Regions from separate parts of the Paeniglutamicibacter selenitireducens genome, predicted to be linked through region 2. Evidence: riboswitches for the same ligand, from Rfam matches in the RefSeq annotation. Region 2 holds a riboswitch; each other region holds the start of a gene.
The links. A riboswitch is a leader RNA that binds a small molecule or an ion and turns the genes downstream of it on or off. The one in region 2 is predicted to bind S-adenosylmethionine.

Region 1 (3,224 bases), on a different contig from region 2:
GACCCGGCCGTGGGCATCGACCAGGCCAAGGCCAACGAGATCGTTGCAGCAGCAGGCTTCGCTCCGGAACTGACCGAAAAGGTCGCTTCCACTATCATCAAGCTGTGGGACGTCTTCAAGAAGGAAGACGCAACCCTGGTTGAGGTCAACCCGCTGGTCCGCACCGGCGCCGGCGACATCGTGGCACTGGACGGCAAGGTCTCCATCGACGAGAACGCCGACTTCCGCCACCCGCACCACGCAGACCTTGAGGACAAGGACGCCGCGGACCCGCTCGAGGCCAAGGCCAAGGCGCAGGACCTCAACTACGTCAAGCTGGACGGCGAAGTGGGCATCATCGGCAACGGTGCTGGCCTGGTCATGTCCACCCTGGACGTCGTTGCCTACGCAGGCGAGAACCACGGCAACGTGAAGCCCGCCAACTTCCTGGACATCGGCGGTGGAGCCTCTGCAGAGGTCATGGCCGCAGGTCTGGACGTCATCCTGAATGACGAGCAGGTCAAGTCCGTGTTCGTGAACGTCTTCGGTGGCATCACCGCATGTGACGCCGTTGCCAAGGGCATCGTCGGCGCACTGGCCGAGCTCGGTTCCGCAGCCAACAAGCCGCTCGTTGTGCGTCTTGACGGCAACAACGTGGAGGAAGGCCGCCGCATCCTGGCCGAAGCCAACCACCCGCTGGTCACCCTGGCAGCAACCATGGACGAGGGCGCCGACAAGGCCGCCGAACTCGCCAACGCAGCGAAGTAAGTAGGGATACGCGAACATGAGCATTTACCTTAACAAGGACTCCAAGGTCATCGTTCAGGGCATCACCGGTGGCGAGGGTACCAAGCACACCGCCCTGATGCTGAAGGCCGGAACCAACGTCGTCGGCGGCGTCAACGCCCGCAAGGCCGGCACCACCGTCGTCCACGGCGACAAGGACATCAAGGTCTACGGCGCAGTTGCCGAAGCCATGGCCGAAACCGGCGCCGACGTGTCGATCGTCTTCGTTCCGCCGGCCTTCACCAAGGATGCCGTCGTAGAGGCCATCGAGGCAGGCATCGGCCTGGTCGTGGTCATCACCGAGGGCGTGCCGGTGCAGGACTCGGCCGAGTTCTGGGCACTTGCCCAGTCCAAGGTCGACGCCGACGGCAACCAGATCACCCGCATCATCGGCCCGAACTGCCCCGGCATCATCACCCCCGGTGAAGCACTGGTCGGCATCACCCCGGCCAACATCACCGGCAAGGGCCCGATCGGCTTGGTCTCCAAGTCCGGTACCCTGACCTACCAGATGATGTACGAACTGCGCGACCTGGGCTTCTCCACCGCCATCGGCATCGGCGGCGACCCGGTCATCGGCACCACCCACATCGACGCCCTGGCTGCGTTCGAGGCGGATCCGGAGACCAAGGCCATCGTCATGATCGGCGAAATCGGCGGCGACGCCGAAGAGCGTGCAGCCGACTTCATCAAGGCCAACGTCACCAAGCCGGTTGTCGGCTACGTGGCAGGCTTCACCGCCCCCGAAGGCAAGACCATGGGCCACGCTGGCGCCATCGTCTCCGGTTCGGCCGGTACCGCACAGGCAAAGAAGGAAGCACTCGAGGCTGCCGGCGTGAAGGTCGGCAAGACCCCGTCGGAAACCGCGAAGCTGCTGCGCGAAGTTTTCGCCGCCCTCTAAGCTGAGCATTCCGCATTCGGCGGTTGGCCGCCCGTGAAAACGGGTGGCCAACCGCCGTTTCGTTTATGCGGCGGAAACAGGTTCGCTCCGGTGGCTCAGCCGCGCAGGCGGAAGAACGAGGTGCCGGCGGCCTCGTAGCCCCCGGGCAGCAGCAGCACCCGCAGCTCCGGGTTGAACTGCACCTCGGCAGGCCCGCGCCCGTCCAGCGCCGCCGCGAGCTTGTCCGGGGAGAGCGCCTCCAGCAGCCATTCGTTGGGGCCGGCACCCAGCTGCAGGAGCCCGGTGCCTGGGTCGAAATCAAGCCAGGCGGAGATCCAGTCCCCGGCAAAGCGCGGCAGGGGATTGGCGGTGGCCGCGGGGGCTGTGTACGTGTGGTGGGACATGGGTGTCACGTTCCTTGAAGCTGGTTGTCCTTGCCCTGCCGCGGGTATGCGTGCGAAGGCCGCTTCGTCATCCGAACCACCCGCCGTACAACAATGGGGTTGGTGCCTGGTCAGTCGGAGCTTTGCCATGAAAGCAACCAGAACTCGTGAAGCTGTATCCACCATACGTCGGGCAACCGACACCTCGCCAGCGCCGGTCGGTTGAGCGCAATAAAGCGTCATCGCGCGGCCGTGCGGACTTTGCGCCGGGAGGCATAGGCTGGGAGGCGGATATCCGTCACCAGCTTCCGGAAGGCACACCATGCGCGCAACACTGATCCACGGACCGCGGGACATCCGCGTCGAAGACTGCCCGGACCCGGTCCTGCTTGCCGGCACCGACGCGCTGGTCAGGGTGACAGCGGCCTGCGTGTGCGGGTCGGACCTGTGGCCGTACCGCGGCGTCAACCAGATCCCGAAGCCGCGGCGCATCGGCCACGAATTCATTGGCGTCGTCACGGCCGTCGGGGACGAGGTCTCCACCCTGAAGGCCGGGGACTTCGTGGTTGCCCCGTGGGCCAACAGCTGCGGGGAATGCCCGCCATGCCGCAACGGAGTCCACGTGGCCTGCGAGCACCGGGCCGTCAGGGGCGGGAAGGACGAGCACGGGCTGCCTGTCGATGGCGGCCAAGGTGAGGCGGTGCGCGTTCCGAATGCCGATGGAACCCTGGTTCCGGTGCCCGGCGTCTCGGAGCCGGACGAGGCCTTGTCCAAATCGCTGCTCGCGCTCTCCGACGTCATGGGCACCGGACACCACGCCGCGCTCGGTGCCAAGGTGGCGCCGGAGCGCAGCGTTGTGGTGGTCGGCGACGGCGCCGTGGGTTTGAGCGGCGTGCTCGCCGCCAAACGTCTGGGGGCCACCCGGATCATCGCCATGTCCAGGCATGCCGACAGGACCGAGCTGGCCCTCACTTTCGGGGCGACCGACGTGGTCGCCGAGCGCGGCACGGAAGCCGCCGACAAGGTGCGCGAGCTGCTCGGGGGAGTGCTGGCCGACTCTGTGCTCGAATGCGTCGGCACCGCCGAGTCCCTGGGACAGGCGCTGGCCTGCACCAGGCCCGGCGGCGCCATCGGCTTCGTCGGGGTGCCGCACGGGGAAGATCCGTTGCCCCTCTACGAGCTTTTCTCGAAGAACA
Region 2 (3,224 bases):
TCTCCGCGACGGCGGACAGCACGATGGAATCCGTGGCGAAGGCCGTGGCCGAGATTTCGCCGACAAGCTGCAGAACCTGCGGCTCGTTGCGCAGCGGGACACCGGTGCCGGTGCTGAAGGTGCGGGTTCGCGCCTGCACCGCGGAGCGCACGTCGTTCAGCGCCGCACGGGTGATTCCGCCCTGCACAGCCAGCAGCACCAGCTGGAAGATCGCGGACTCCGGGTCGTTGACCTGCTGCTCCTCGGGCAGCAGGGTGTCGACAGGAACATCCTGGAACGTCGTGGAGCCGGTGCCTGTGAGCTGCTGGCCGAAGCCGTCCCAGTCGTCGTAGATCTTGACGCCGGAACGCTGCGTGGAGACGAGCGCGATCTGGCGGCCGGCCAACGTGGGGTGGGACGCCGCAACGGCAACCCAGTCGGCGTAGATGGTGCCGGTGCAGTAGTACTTTTCGCCCGTCACGAACCAGTGGTCGCCGCGCTGCTCGAGCGTGGTGTTGAGCGAGCCCAGGGGGTTTCCGCCGCGTTCGGTGTAGGCGTTGCCAACGATCTGGCCAGCGGCGATCCGTTCGGTCCAGCGGCTGCGCACCGCGGGGTCCCGGAGGGTGAGCGCGGATTCGACGAAGGCGATGTGCGCACGCCACAGGTGGGCCACCTGGGAGTCGGCTTCGGCGAGTTCGATGAGCAGGCGGAAGAGGTCGCTCAGGCTTGCCCCGTAGCCGCCTTCGCTGACGGGGATGCGCAGGGCACCGAAGCGCTCGCGGTTGAGCCATCCGACCTGCTCGTACGGCAGGGTACGGGTGGCATCCCGCTGGCTGGCACCCTCGGCAATCCGGGCGAACACGGGACGGAACACTGCGGCGAGTTCGTCGTAGTGGCCGTTGGCGGGAACCCCGGGGGTGAGCTTGAGCAGGTGCCGGGCCGGCGCGTTGCTTGCCAGCGCTTCCAGCGAGACGGACCCGAAGATGTTGGGGTCGGTTTCGACATCGAAGGTGTGCAGGGGTGACTCGGCAGCCATGATTTGATCTCCATCGACTCTGGCGTGAGCACCTACCGCCCAATGAAGGGGAGGGGTTGCTGCGGCGTCATGGAGCCAGATCTCTCGGCCGCTCTGGATGGTTGTTGATGACATTTCTACAAGAGCCGCGTCATGTGGCGCAAACGAACGCCGTCACAATTGTTCTTCTGAAGGGCATGTCCTACCCCTTGCTTGCGTCATCCTTCGACGATAGCCTAAGCAAAATTGTCAGGTGAGAAGCCAAAAATCCGTTCTGCGGAGCGTGCGCTTTCGCCTAATTGCGGTGCGCTGAAAGGAAACGCTGTGGCAAGTGTCGGATTGCTTTATGTCGGTGCCGTGCTGTTCATCAACGGTCTCATGCTCCTGGGAAAGGTGCCCGGCAAGTCGGCAGCAATCCTGAACTTCGCGGTGGGCATCATGCAGGTGGTGTTCCCTACCATCATCCTGATCCAGTCCAACGGGGACCCCGCTGTCGTGTTCGGCGCCTCCGGCCTGTACCTCTTCGGGTTCACCTACCTGTACGTGGGGCTGAACCAGATCTTCGACCTCCCGGGAGAAGGACTCGGCTGGTTCTCGCTCTTCGTGGCCGGCGTTGCCGTGGTCTTCGGGGTCCTTCAGTTCACCCAGGTCGGAGACCCGCTCTTCGGTGTCATCTGGTTCATTTGGGCACTGTTGTGGACGCTCTTCTTCCTTCTGCTGGCGTTGGGCAAATCGTCCCTGAACGACTTCACCGGGTGGTTCACCGTCATTGTCGCCCACCTGACAGGCACGATCCCCGCGCTGCTGCTGCTCAGCGGCAGCTACACCAGCACGAGCCTCGAGGCCGGCATCATGGCCGTCCTGGGCGTCGTCGCCATTGTGGTCGCCTACGCATTGTCCCGGCGGAACAGTGGATCCACGGTCCCCGCCCCCGGCGAGCTCCCGGTGGCTCCCCGCGCCTAAGCCCACACCCCGCACTCCGCACTCCGCACCGAAAGGATGCAGCATGCCGCTCTATGATTTCCGTTGCCCCGAAGGAACTGTCTTCGAGTCAACATTCCCGATGATGGACGTACCGGATGCCCTCGAGTGCCCGGAGTGCCGGCAACCGGCGCGGCGCCAAATGAGTGCCCCGCGCCTGTCGATCGCCAACACCGCCGCCTACAAACTCGTGGACTCGACAAAGCGCAGCGCCCACGAACCAGCCGTCGTCTCGGGGCTTCCCGGGGCGGCCAAGAAACCAACGAGGTACACCAGCAACCCCCTGCACCAGAAACTCCCGCGCCCCTAAGCAGGTGCCGGGTCCACCCACCCAAGTACGACATCGTTTAAGGAGAAGCACCCATGCCTGAAGTGATATTTCCGCTCGATTCGACCAAGAAGTTTGAGGACCAGGAGAAGCTAGGACACAACCGCTGGCACCCGGAGATTCCGCCCGTGGCAACGGTCAAGCCCGGAGACGTTTTCCGGGTCGACTGCCGCGAGTGGTTCGACGGGGCGATCAAGAACGACGACTCGGCTCAGGACATCCTCGATGCACCGCTGCTGAGCGTCCACAAGCTCTCGGGACCCTTCGCCATCGAGGGTGCGAAGCCCGGCGACTTGCTGGTCGTGGACATCCTGGATGTCGGACCGATTCCCCAGGAAGACAGCGGGCCCCTGGCCGGCCAGGGGTGGGGCTACACGGGCATCTTCTCGAAGAACAACGGCGGCGGCTTCCTCACGGACCAGTTCCCCGACGCCTACAAGGCCATCTGGGACTTCACCGGACAGGTCGCCACCTCAAGGCACGTTCCCGAGGTCTCTTTCGAGGGGCTCATCCACCCCGGCCTGATGGGAACCGCCCCTTCGGCGGCCCTGCTGGCCAAGTGGAACAAGCGCGAAGGCGACCTCATTGCCACCGACCCCCTGCGCGTCCCGCCGCTGGCCTTGCCGCCGGAGGCCGAGCACGCGGTGCTGGGCGGGGTACCGGCCAGCGAATGGGGACGGGTCGGCGCCGAGGCCGCCCGCACCGCACCCCCGCGTGAGAACGGCGGCAACCAGGACATCAAGAACCTGTCCAAGGGCTCGCGGATCTTCTACCCCGTCTTCGTCGACGGCGCGAACCTGTCACTGGGCGACCTGCACTTCTCCCAGGGCGACGGCGAGATCACGTTCTGCGGCGCCATCGAAATGGGCGGCTTCATCGACCTGCGGGTGGACATCATCCGTGGCGGCATGGACACCTACG
Region 3 (3,224 bases), on a different contig from region 2:
GGTGGCAATGGTGGCTTTGGCGGTCAGAATGCCGGCGGCAACGGCGGCGGATTCGGCGGCGGCAACGCCGGCGGCCAGGGTGGTTTCGGTGGCGGCAACGCCGGCGGAAACAACGGTGGCGGCTGGAATGCACCGGCAGCCGATCCATGGGGTGCTCCTGCCGGAGGAAACAACGGCGGATGGGGCAACCCGGGTTCTGACGAACCGCCTTTCTAAACAAATTTATTCACCATCCCGCAGAAAATTCTGCGGGCTCCACCTGATAAAGGAGCTCCACGATGGCTAAGGCTGAACTCCGTAAGCCCAAACCAAAGTCCAACCCCTTGAAGGCCGCTGACATCACCGTCATCGACTACAAGGACGTAGCATTGCTGCGCAAGTTCATTTCGGATCGCGGAAAGATCCGTGCCCGTCGCGTTACCGGCGTTTCCGTTCAGGAACAGCGCAAGATCGCACAGGCCATCAAGAACGCGCGTGAAGTAGCCTTGCTGCCTTACTCCGGCGCTGGCCGCGGCTAAGGAAGGTATACAAACATGGCAAAGCTCATTCTGACCCACGAAGTTACCGGCCTCGGTGCCGCAGGCGACATCGTTGAGGTGAAGAACGGTTACGCACGTAACTACCTTCTCCCGCGTTCGTTCGCCATCACCTGGACCCCGGGCGGTGAAAAGCAGGTGGAGTCGATCAAGGCTGCACGTGCCGCTCGCGCCGTTGCGTCCCTGGAAGAAGCACAGGCTCTCGCCGCCGCTATCTCCGCCAAGCCGGTCAAGCTGTCCGTCAAGGCTGGCGCTACCGGTCGCCTCTTCGGCACCGTCAAGACCGACGACATCGCCAAGGCTGTTGCAGCCGCCGGCGTTGGCGCGATCGACAAGCGCAACATCGAGATCAACGACCACATCAAGTCGACGGGTAACTACTCGGCGACCGTGCGCCTGCACACCGATGTGTCCGCGACCATCTCGCTGGTAGTCGTAGCCGCAAAGAAGTAATTCGCTGCGGATCCACCGCTCTTCGGGGCTGTGGGCACTGGGGACCCCACCTTCGGGTGGGGTCCCCAGTGCTTTAACGGGCCAGGTCGCTGCGGTTCCGGGGGAGTGGACGCCCAAGCGGGAACTTTTGCGGCAGACTATCGATACCCGGGCACGGAAAGCGAGATATTGTCGCAGATTCTTCGATTCTTACCCTCCGTTAACCAATGTGTCGAAACAATCTTTGACTGGAGCTAAACCTTTCTCCTAACGTTAGTCATGAATCAAGAGTGTCAACGGAAAAGCCCTGGCTTGTTGACCGGCAACCCTCTCACGGTAGTGGGGTGCTCCAGGTGACGATTCGGCCCGCGGGACCCCGGGGGCAAGTACCGCACACCCAGGAACAGGCTGCTGCGCATCGGGCGCATGCGTGATCCGAGGTGCGCACGACGCCGAAGGACCGATCCATGACGCTTGCCACAGACCTCACCCCCAACACCTTGCGCAACGTATTCGCCCAGCATCCCTCGGGCGTTGCGGCTTTGTGCGCCATCATCGACGGAGAGCCGCAGGGCATCGTCGCTTCTTCGTTCACCGTGGGCGTCTCGATGGATCCACCCCTGGTGATGTTCGCCGTGCAGAACACCTCGCGCACCTGGCCGGTGATCCGCTCCAGCGCCCGTATCGGGGTGTCGGTGCTCAGCGAGAAGAACGAGGGCGTGTGCCGTCAGATCGCGTCCAAGACCGGCGACCGCTTTGCGGGGCTTCGCCTTGATTCGACCGACGAGGGCGCGCTGCTGCTCCACGATGCCAGCCTGTGGCTGGATTGCTCGGTGGAGCAGGAGATTCCCGCTGGCGACCACCACGTCGTGCTGCTGCGGGTCCACGGCCACCAGACGAGCGACGCGTCGGAGTCCCCGCTGGTCTTCCACGGATCCGCATTCCGCCGCCTGGAAACCGGGCAGCTCGTCTCCTGAGACGTTCCCCGCGCAGTGCACGAGCCTGCCGGGCCCTTGTCCGACCAAACTGGTTAGGCCGTGGCCCGGCGGGCTCGTGCCGCATGCGGCGGCAGGATTCGCTGTCGGCCTCAGGACGGGTCGTGGACGGTGTCCACCATGTGGCGGTAGCCACGCCGCGCAAGTTCCGCGAGTACCGCGAGGTCGACGTCGCCGAGCTTGTTGACGTACAGGCAGGAGGCGCCTCGCTTGTGCTTTCCCAGCGCGGCCAGGAGGTCCTCGGACTCGGGGGCGATGGTCAGGCCGTAGAGGGCCAGGTTCGTGGAGCGTGGCGAGAAGCCGATTGCCGCGGCGTCGCCCTCTCGTCCCGAATCGTACTTGTAGTGGTAGGAGCCGAACCCGACGATGGTTGGCCCCCACATGGTCGCGGGCTGCCCGGATACTTCTTCCATCATTTCCAGCAGAGCTTGTGCATCGGAGCGCCGGACAGGATGTTCGACGGAGGCGATGAACTCGTGCGGATCAACCGGAGTGGGTGCGGTTTTGTTGACGGCCATGCGAGCCAGTATTGCAGCGGTTCCGAGGCGCATCAACCTCAGTCATCCCCAGATTTCCGTGACCCATGTGGATAGCTGTGGATAGTTTGTGGGTAACGGGAGAAAGCCGCGGGGATTAACCCCGGAATCTCGGGGTTCTTGTGTGAATAACCAGGGTTTTCACTCTGCCAATCTGTGGATAACTATTTTCTGTCCACAGCCCGCTTATCAAATAAGGCCTAGTCAGATGCCACTTATTGCAAATCTACAGTGGTAATCCACAGAGTTCTCCCCAGACTGTGCACACAACACGCCGAAAGGTTCACAGGTTATGCACAACCCCTGTGGATAACCGTGTTGGGTTTGAGGCAATTGGGGTCTAAGGTGACAGTGTTCCCCACCTATTTCCACAGGCTCGCGGTGTCTCTTCACACACGTGAGATTGGACGTACCAAAAGGTCGGCCGACCCTGCGACACTGAAGTAGGTATTGACGCGGAAACCTGGGAACCCGCGAAGCTTGAAGGGAAGACCCGTGTCGCTAGCGAACATCGAAACCAATCCTGAATCAGCCGATTCAGCCTACGGCCGCACGCCGCCGCAGGACCTCGTGGCCGAACAAAGCGTGCTCGGCGGCATGATGCTTTCCAAGGACGCCATCGCGGACTGCGTGGAGGTCCTGCGCGGACTCGACTTCTACCGGCCGGCGCACGAAGCCATCTACGAAGCGATCATCGACCTCTATGGCCGCGGGGAACCCGCCGA
Region 4 (3,224 bases), on a different contig from region 2:
AAGCCCAAGCCGTTCCGCCCGTAGCTCCGGCGCCCCGGCGCCCCGGGGGCCCGGTGCACCCTGCCGTTGCGGCGGGGAGCGCCGGGCATTGCGGTCAGGCGATGACCGCGGCGCCCTTCCACAGGCGCCGGGTGGCCAGTGCCGCGCCGGCGCCGAGTGCCTCGAGCTTGGCCATGGCGATCTGCGGATGCACGCGGCCGCCCAGGCCGCAGTCGGTGGATGCGATGACGTTCTCGCGGCCCACGAGGTTCGCGAATCGCTCGATGCGGTCCGCGACAAGTTCCGGGTGCTCGACCACGTTCGTGGCATGCGAGAGGACGCCCGGGACCAGGATCTTGCCTTCGGGCAGCGCACGGTCCTCCCAGATGCGCCATTCGTGCTCGTGGCGCACATTGCCCGCCTCGAAGGAGACCATGCCGGCGTTGATGCGCAGCACCGGGTCGAGGATGTCGGCGAACGGGATGTCGGTGGTGTGCGGACCATGCCAGGAACCCCAGCACACGTGCAGCCGGATCCGTTCGGCGGGGAGTCCGCGCAGCGCATGGTTGGTTGCCTCCACGCGCAGCTCCAGGAACTTCAGGTAGTCCTCGAGGCTCGGCTCGGGGTTGACCTGGTCCCAGGACTCGGCCAGCGACGGGTCGTCGATCTGGAGGGTGAGCCCGGCGTCGAGGATCGCCTTGTATTCCTCGCGCATCGCATCCGCGGCGGCGAAGAGGTATTCCTCGTCGTTCGTGTAGTAGTCGTTGGCCAGCCGCGCGCAGGACGCGGGGGAGAGCGCCGCGAGGAAGCCCTCGTCGGTGCCGGTCGCGGCCATGGCGGTCTTCAGGTTCTTGATATCCGATGCCACGAGATCGTGCCCCGTGTAGGTCAGCGGCCCGACGACCTTCGGCTGCGTTGTCGCCTTGCGGTGGGCCAGGATGCCCGAGGTCGGGTCCGCATAGGCCTCGGCGAAGGCCTGGCGGTCGCGGCGGTCCGGGAACGAGGTGAGCACGACGTTGCCGGGGCTTGAGCGCTTGACAGCGGTCTCGGCCCAGCGGTCGACGGTGGTTTCCTCGAGGCCGCCGAGGCGGGCGAAGGAATAGTTCCACCAGGCCCCGTAGTCCACGGCGGAGGACATGGTGTGCCCGAACTCGCCGTCGTTGGGGATGTCGATGCCCAGCTCGCGCTGCTTGGCGACGATGCCGGTCACCGAGGCTTCGAGGAGCTCGTGGAACTCGGCGGTGATCCCGTCACGTTCCTTGGCCGCGTTGGCTGCCAGAAGCTCGTCGGTTCGGGGCAATGAACCTGCGTGGGTGGTGCGGATGTGGCTGGTGCCAAAGGACATGGGCGGTTGCCTACTTTCCATCGAACCTGGCAGTAGCACCGTTACCGTTTCAGAGGCCTCTTCGGCGGGGTCGGTTGCTGCGGCTTCATCGATCCAGGTCTCTCGGCCGCTCCGGATGGTTACGTACTAATACCTATCATGGAACTGTTTGTTGCGGTTCGTCGGTGCCTCTGTGTGACGCCGGCGCGACAGCGGTTCCCGGGCCCGCATAATGGACTCCTGGGAACCTGGGTTCCCTTGCTTGCCGGACCATTTTCCAGGAGTACATGTGAGCACGCTCTTTTCGGAGAGTTTCCTTGACCGGCCCCGGCGGGAGCTTGCCCCGGGCGCCGTGTGGGTTCCCGATTGGCTCGGCCCGGCGGAACAACGCTGGCTCGTGGACAGGTTCCGCGAGTGGGGGCACGGGCCCGTGCCGCCGCGCGCGGCCAAGATCGGTGCCGGGGAGATGTCGGTCCGGACAGTGTGCCTGGGCTGGCACTGGCAGCCATACTCCTATTCACGCAGGGCAACCGACGTCAACGGAAACAGGGTGCTGGATTTCCCGGACTGGATGGTCAGGCTGGGCAGGAAAGCGATCCATGAGGCAACCGGGGATGCGGGGGTGGCGGCGAACTACACGCCGGACACCGCACTGGTGAACTACTACTCCGACGATTCCAGGATGGGGATGCACCAGGACCGGGATGAGCAATCGACCCAGCCGGTGGTCTCGATTTCCATCGGAGACACCTGCCTGTTCCGGTTCGGAAACACCGCCAACCGTAGCAAGCCCTACGAGGACATCGCCTTGGCGTCCGGTGACCTCTTCGTGTTCGGGGGTCCGGCGCGGTTGGCATACCACGGAGTGACAAGAATCCTGCCCGGCACCGCGCCCGCCGACTGCGGGCTGGCGTCGGGACGAATCAACATCACCCTGCGGGTTACAGGGCTGGTGGGCTAGGTTTAGGACCCCGGGAGATTCACTGTGGCACGCACTGCCAGGTGGTCGCTGTCGCCCGCTGGGACGGTGCTGTTGGAGGTGACCTCGAGGCCGCGCTGCAGCACATGGTCCAAGCGCATGAAACCGAACGGTTCGCGTGGCCAGGTGAAACCGAACATGCCGCGGTCCTGGTTCGGTTCATCCAGGGTTTCCGTCAGCGCGGCGAAGGACCTGTCGGTCGAGGTGGCGTTGAAGTCGCCGACGGCCATGACCGCGGGGCTCTTGTCGGCGCGCAGGATTGCCGCCAGCTGGGACAGCATTTCGTCGCGGTTGCCATGGTCGTTCTGCCTCGCGGAAGCGGCGTGGACCACGTACAACTTGATGCTGCCCGACTCCGTCTCAACCTGGGTGCTCAGGGCGCGCTTCCACCCGAGTCCCAGGTCAAGCGGCTGCGAGCGGGTGAGCGGGTACTTGCTCCACACTCCCACCGTGCCCACCACAAAGTGGTGCGGGTAGCTCGAATGCAGGGCCGCCGTGACGTCCTCGCCGCTGCCGGCATCGAGTTCCTGCAACGCGATGACATCGCTGCCCTCGCTGGCCAGGACGCGCGCCGATTCAACGGCGGCGCCCGTTCCCGCCTTGATGTTCTGGCTGCTGACCGTGAGTGCGCCGGCCTTTTCCGCAGGCGCCGTCCAGGCCAAGGGGACGATGGACGGGCCGAACGCGACGAGCCAGGCCAGGGCCGGGACCAGTACGAAAGCCAGCGCGCTCCTGCTCCTGGAAACGAGGGCCACCAGCAGCAGGACGGGCACCGCCAGTCCGAACCACGGGGCGGCGTTGTCCACCAGCAGGGCCAGTCCGAAGACATCGGGGACCCGGCGGTAGAAGACAATCAACAGGGTGCCGAGCAGTGCCCCGAGAAGCACCAAGGCACGCAACCGGCGCTGCCAGCGAAGCAGGCGTTGCGGCCGGCGTTGCCGG

Region 1: another riboswitch for S-adenosylmethionine. It lies ahead of ACSYDW_RS16805 (hypothetical protein); the one in region 2 lies ahead of ACSYDW_RS00080 (acyl-CoA dehydrogenase family protein).
Region 3: another riboswitch for S-adenosylmethionine. It lies ahead of ACSYDW_RS15475 (flavin reductase family protein); the one in region 2 lies ahead of ACSYDW_RS00080 (acyl-CoA dehydrogenase family protein).
Region 4: another riboswitch for S-adenosylmethionine. It lies ahead of ACSYDW_RS04270 (cobalamin-independent methionine synthase II family protein); the one in region 2 lies ahead of ACSYDW_RS00080 (acyl-CoA dehydrogenase family protein).

What each region holds. Positions count from the first base shown of each region.
Region 1 covers NZ_JBPULF010000011.1:99,594-102,817, forward strand. Annotated here, with positions in the region: gene sucC (ADP-forming succinate--CoA ligase subunit beta) at 1-747, shown strand, start outside; gene sucD (succinate--CoA ligase subunit alpha) at 764-1,666, shown strand; gene ACSYDW_RS16805 (hypothetical protein) at 1,762-2,049, opposite strand; SAM riboswitch class IV at 2,071-2,201, opposite strand; gene ACSYDW_RS16810 (zinc-dependent alcohol dehydrogenase family protein) at 2,351-3,224, shown strand, end outside.
Region 2 covers NZ_JBPULF010000001.1:13,810-17,033, reverse strand. Annotated here, with positions in the region: gene ACSYDW_RS00080 (acyl-CoA dehydrogenase family protein) at 1-1,015, opposite strand, end outside; SAM riboswitch class I at 1,023-1,119, opposite strand; gene ACSYDW_RS00075 (AmiS/UreI family transporter) at 1,319-1,957, shown strand; gene ACSYDW_RS00070 (FmdB family zinc ribbon protein) at 2,001-2,285, shown strand; gene fmdA (formamidase) at 2,339-3,224, shown strand, end outside.
Region 3 covers NZ_JBPULF010000009.1:163,493-166,716, forward strand. Annotated here, with positions in the region: gene ACSYDW_RS15460 (single-stranded DNA-binding protein) at 1-216, shown strand, start outside; gene rpsR (30S ribosomal protein S18) at 279-518, shown strand; gene rplI (50S ribosomal protein L9) at 534-989, shown strand; SAM riboswitch class IV at 1,251-1,363, shown strand; gene ACSYDW_RS15475 (flavin reductase family protein) at 1,436-1,945, shown strand; gene ACSYDW_RS15480 (DUF1801 domain-containing protein) at 2,056-2,481, opposite strand; gene dnaB (replicative DNA helicase) at 2,995-3,224, shown strand, end outside.
Region 4 covers NZ_JBPULF010000002.1:179,774-182,997, reverse strand. Annotated here, with positions in the region: gene ACSYDW_RS04275 (glycosyl hydrolase family 95 catalytic domain-containing protein) at 1-24, shown strand, start outside; gene ACSYDW_RS04270 (cobalamin-independent methionine synthase II family protein) at 95-1,324, opposite strand; SAM riboswitch class I at 1,339-1,446, opposite strand; gene ACSYDW_RS04265 (alpha-ketoglutarate-dependent dioxygenase AlkB family protein) at 1,593-2,264, shown strand; gene ACSYDW_RS04260 (endonuclease/exonuclease/phosphatase family protein) at 2,267-3,224, opposite strand, start outside.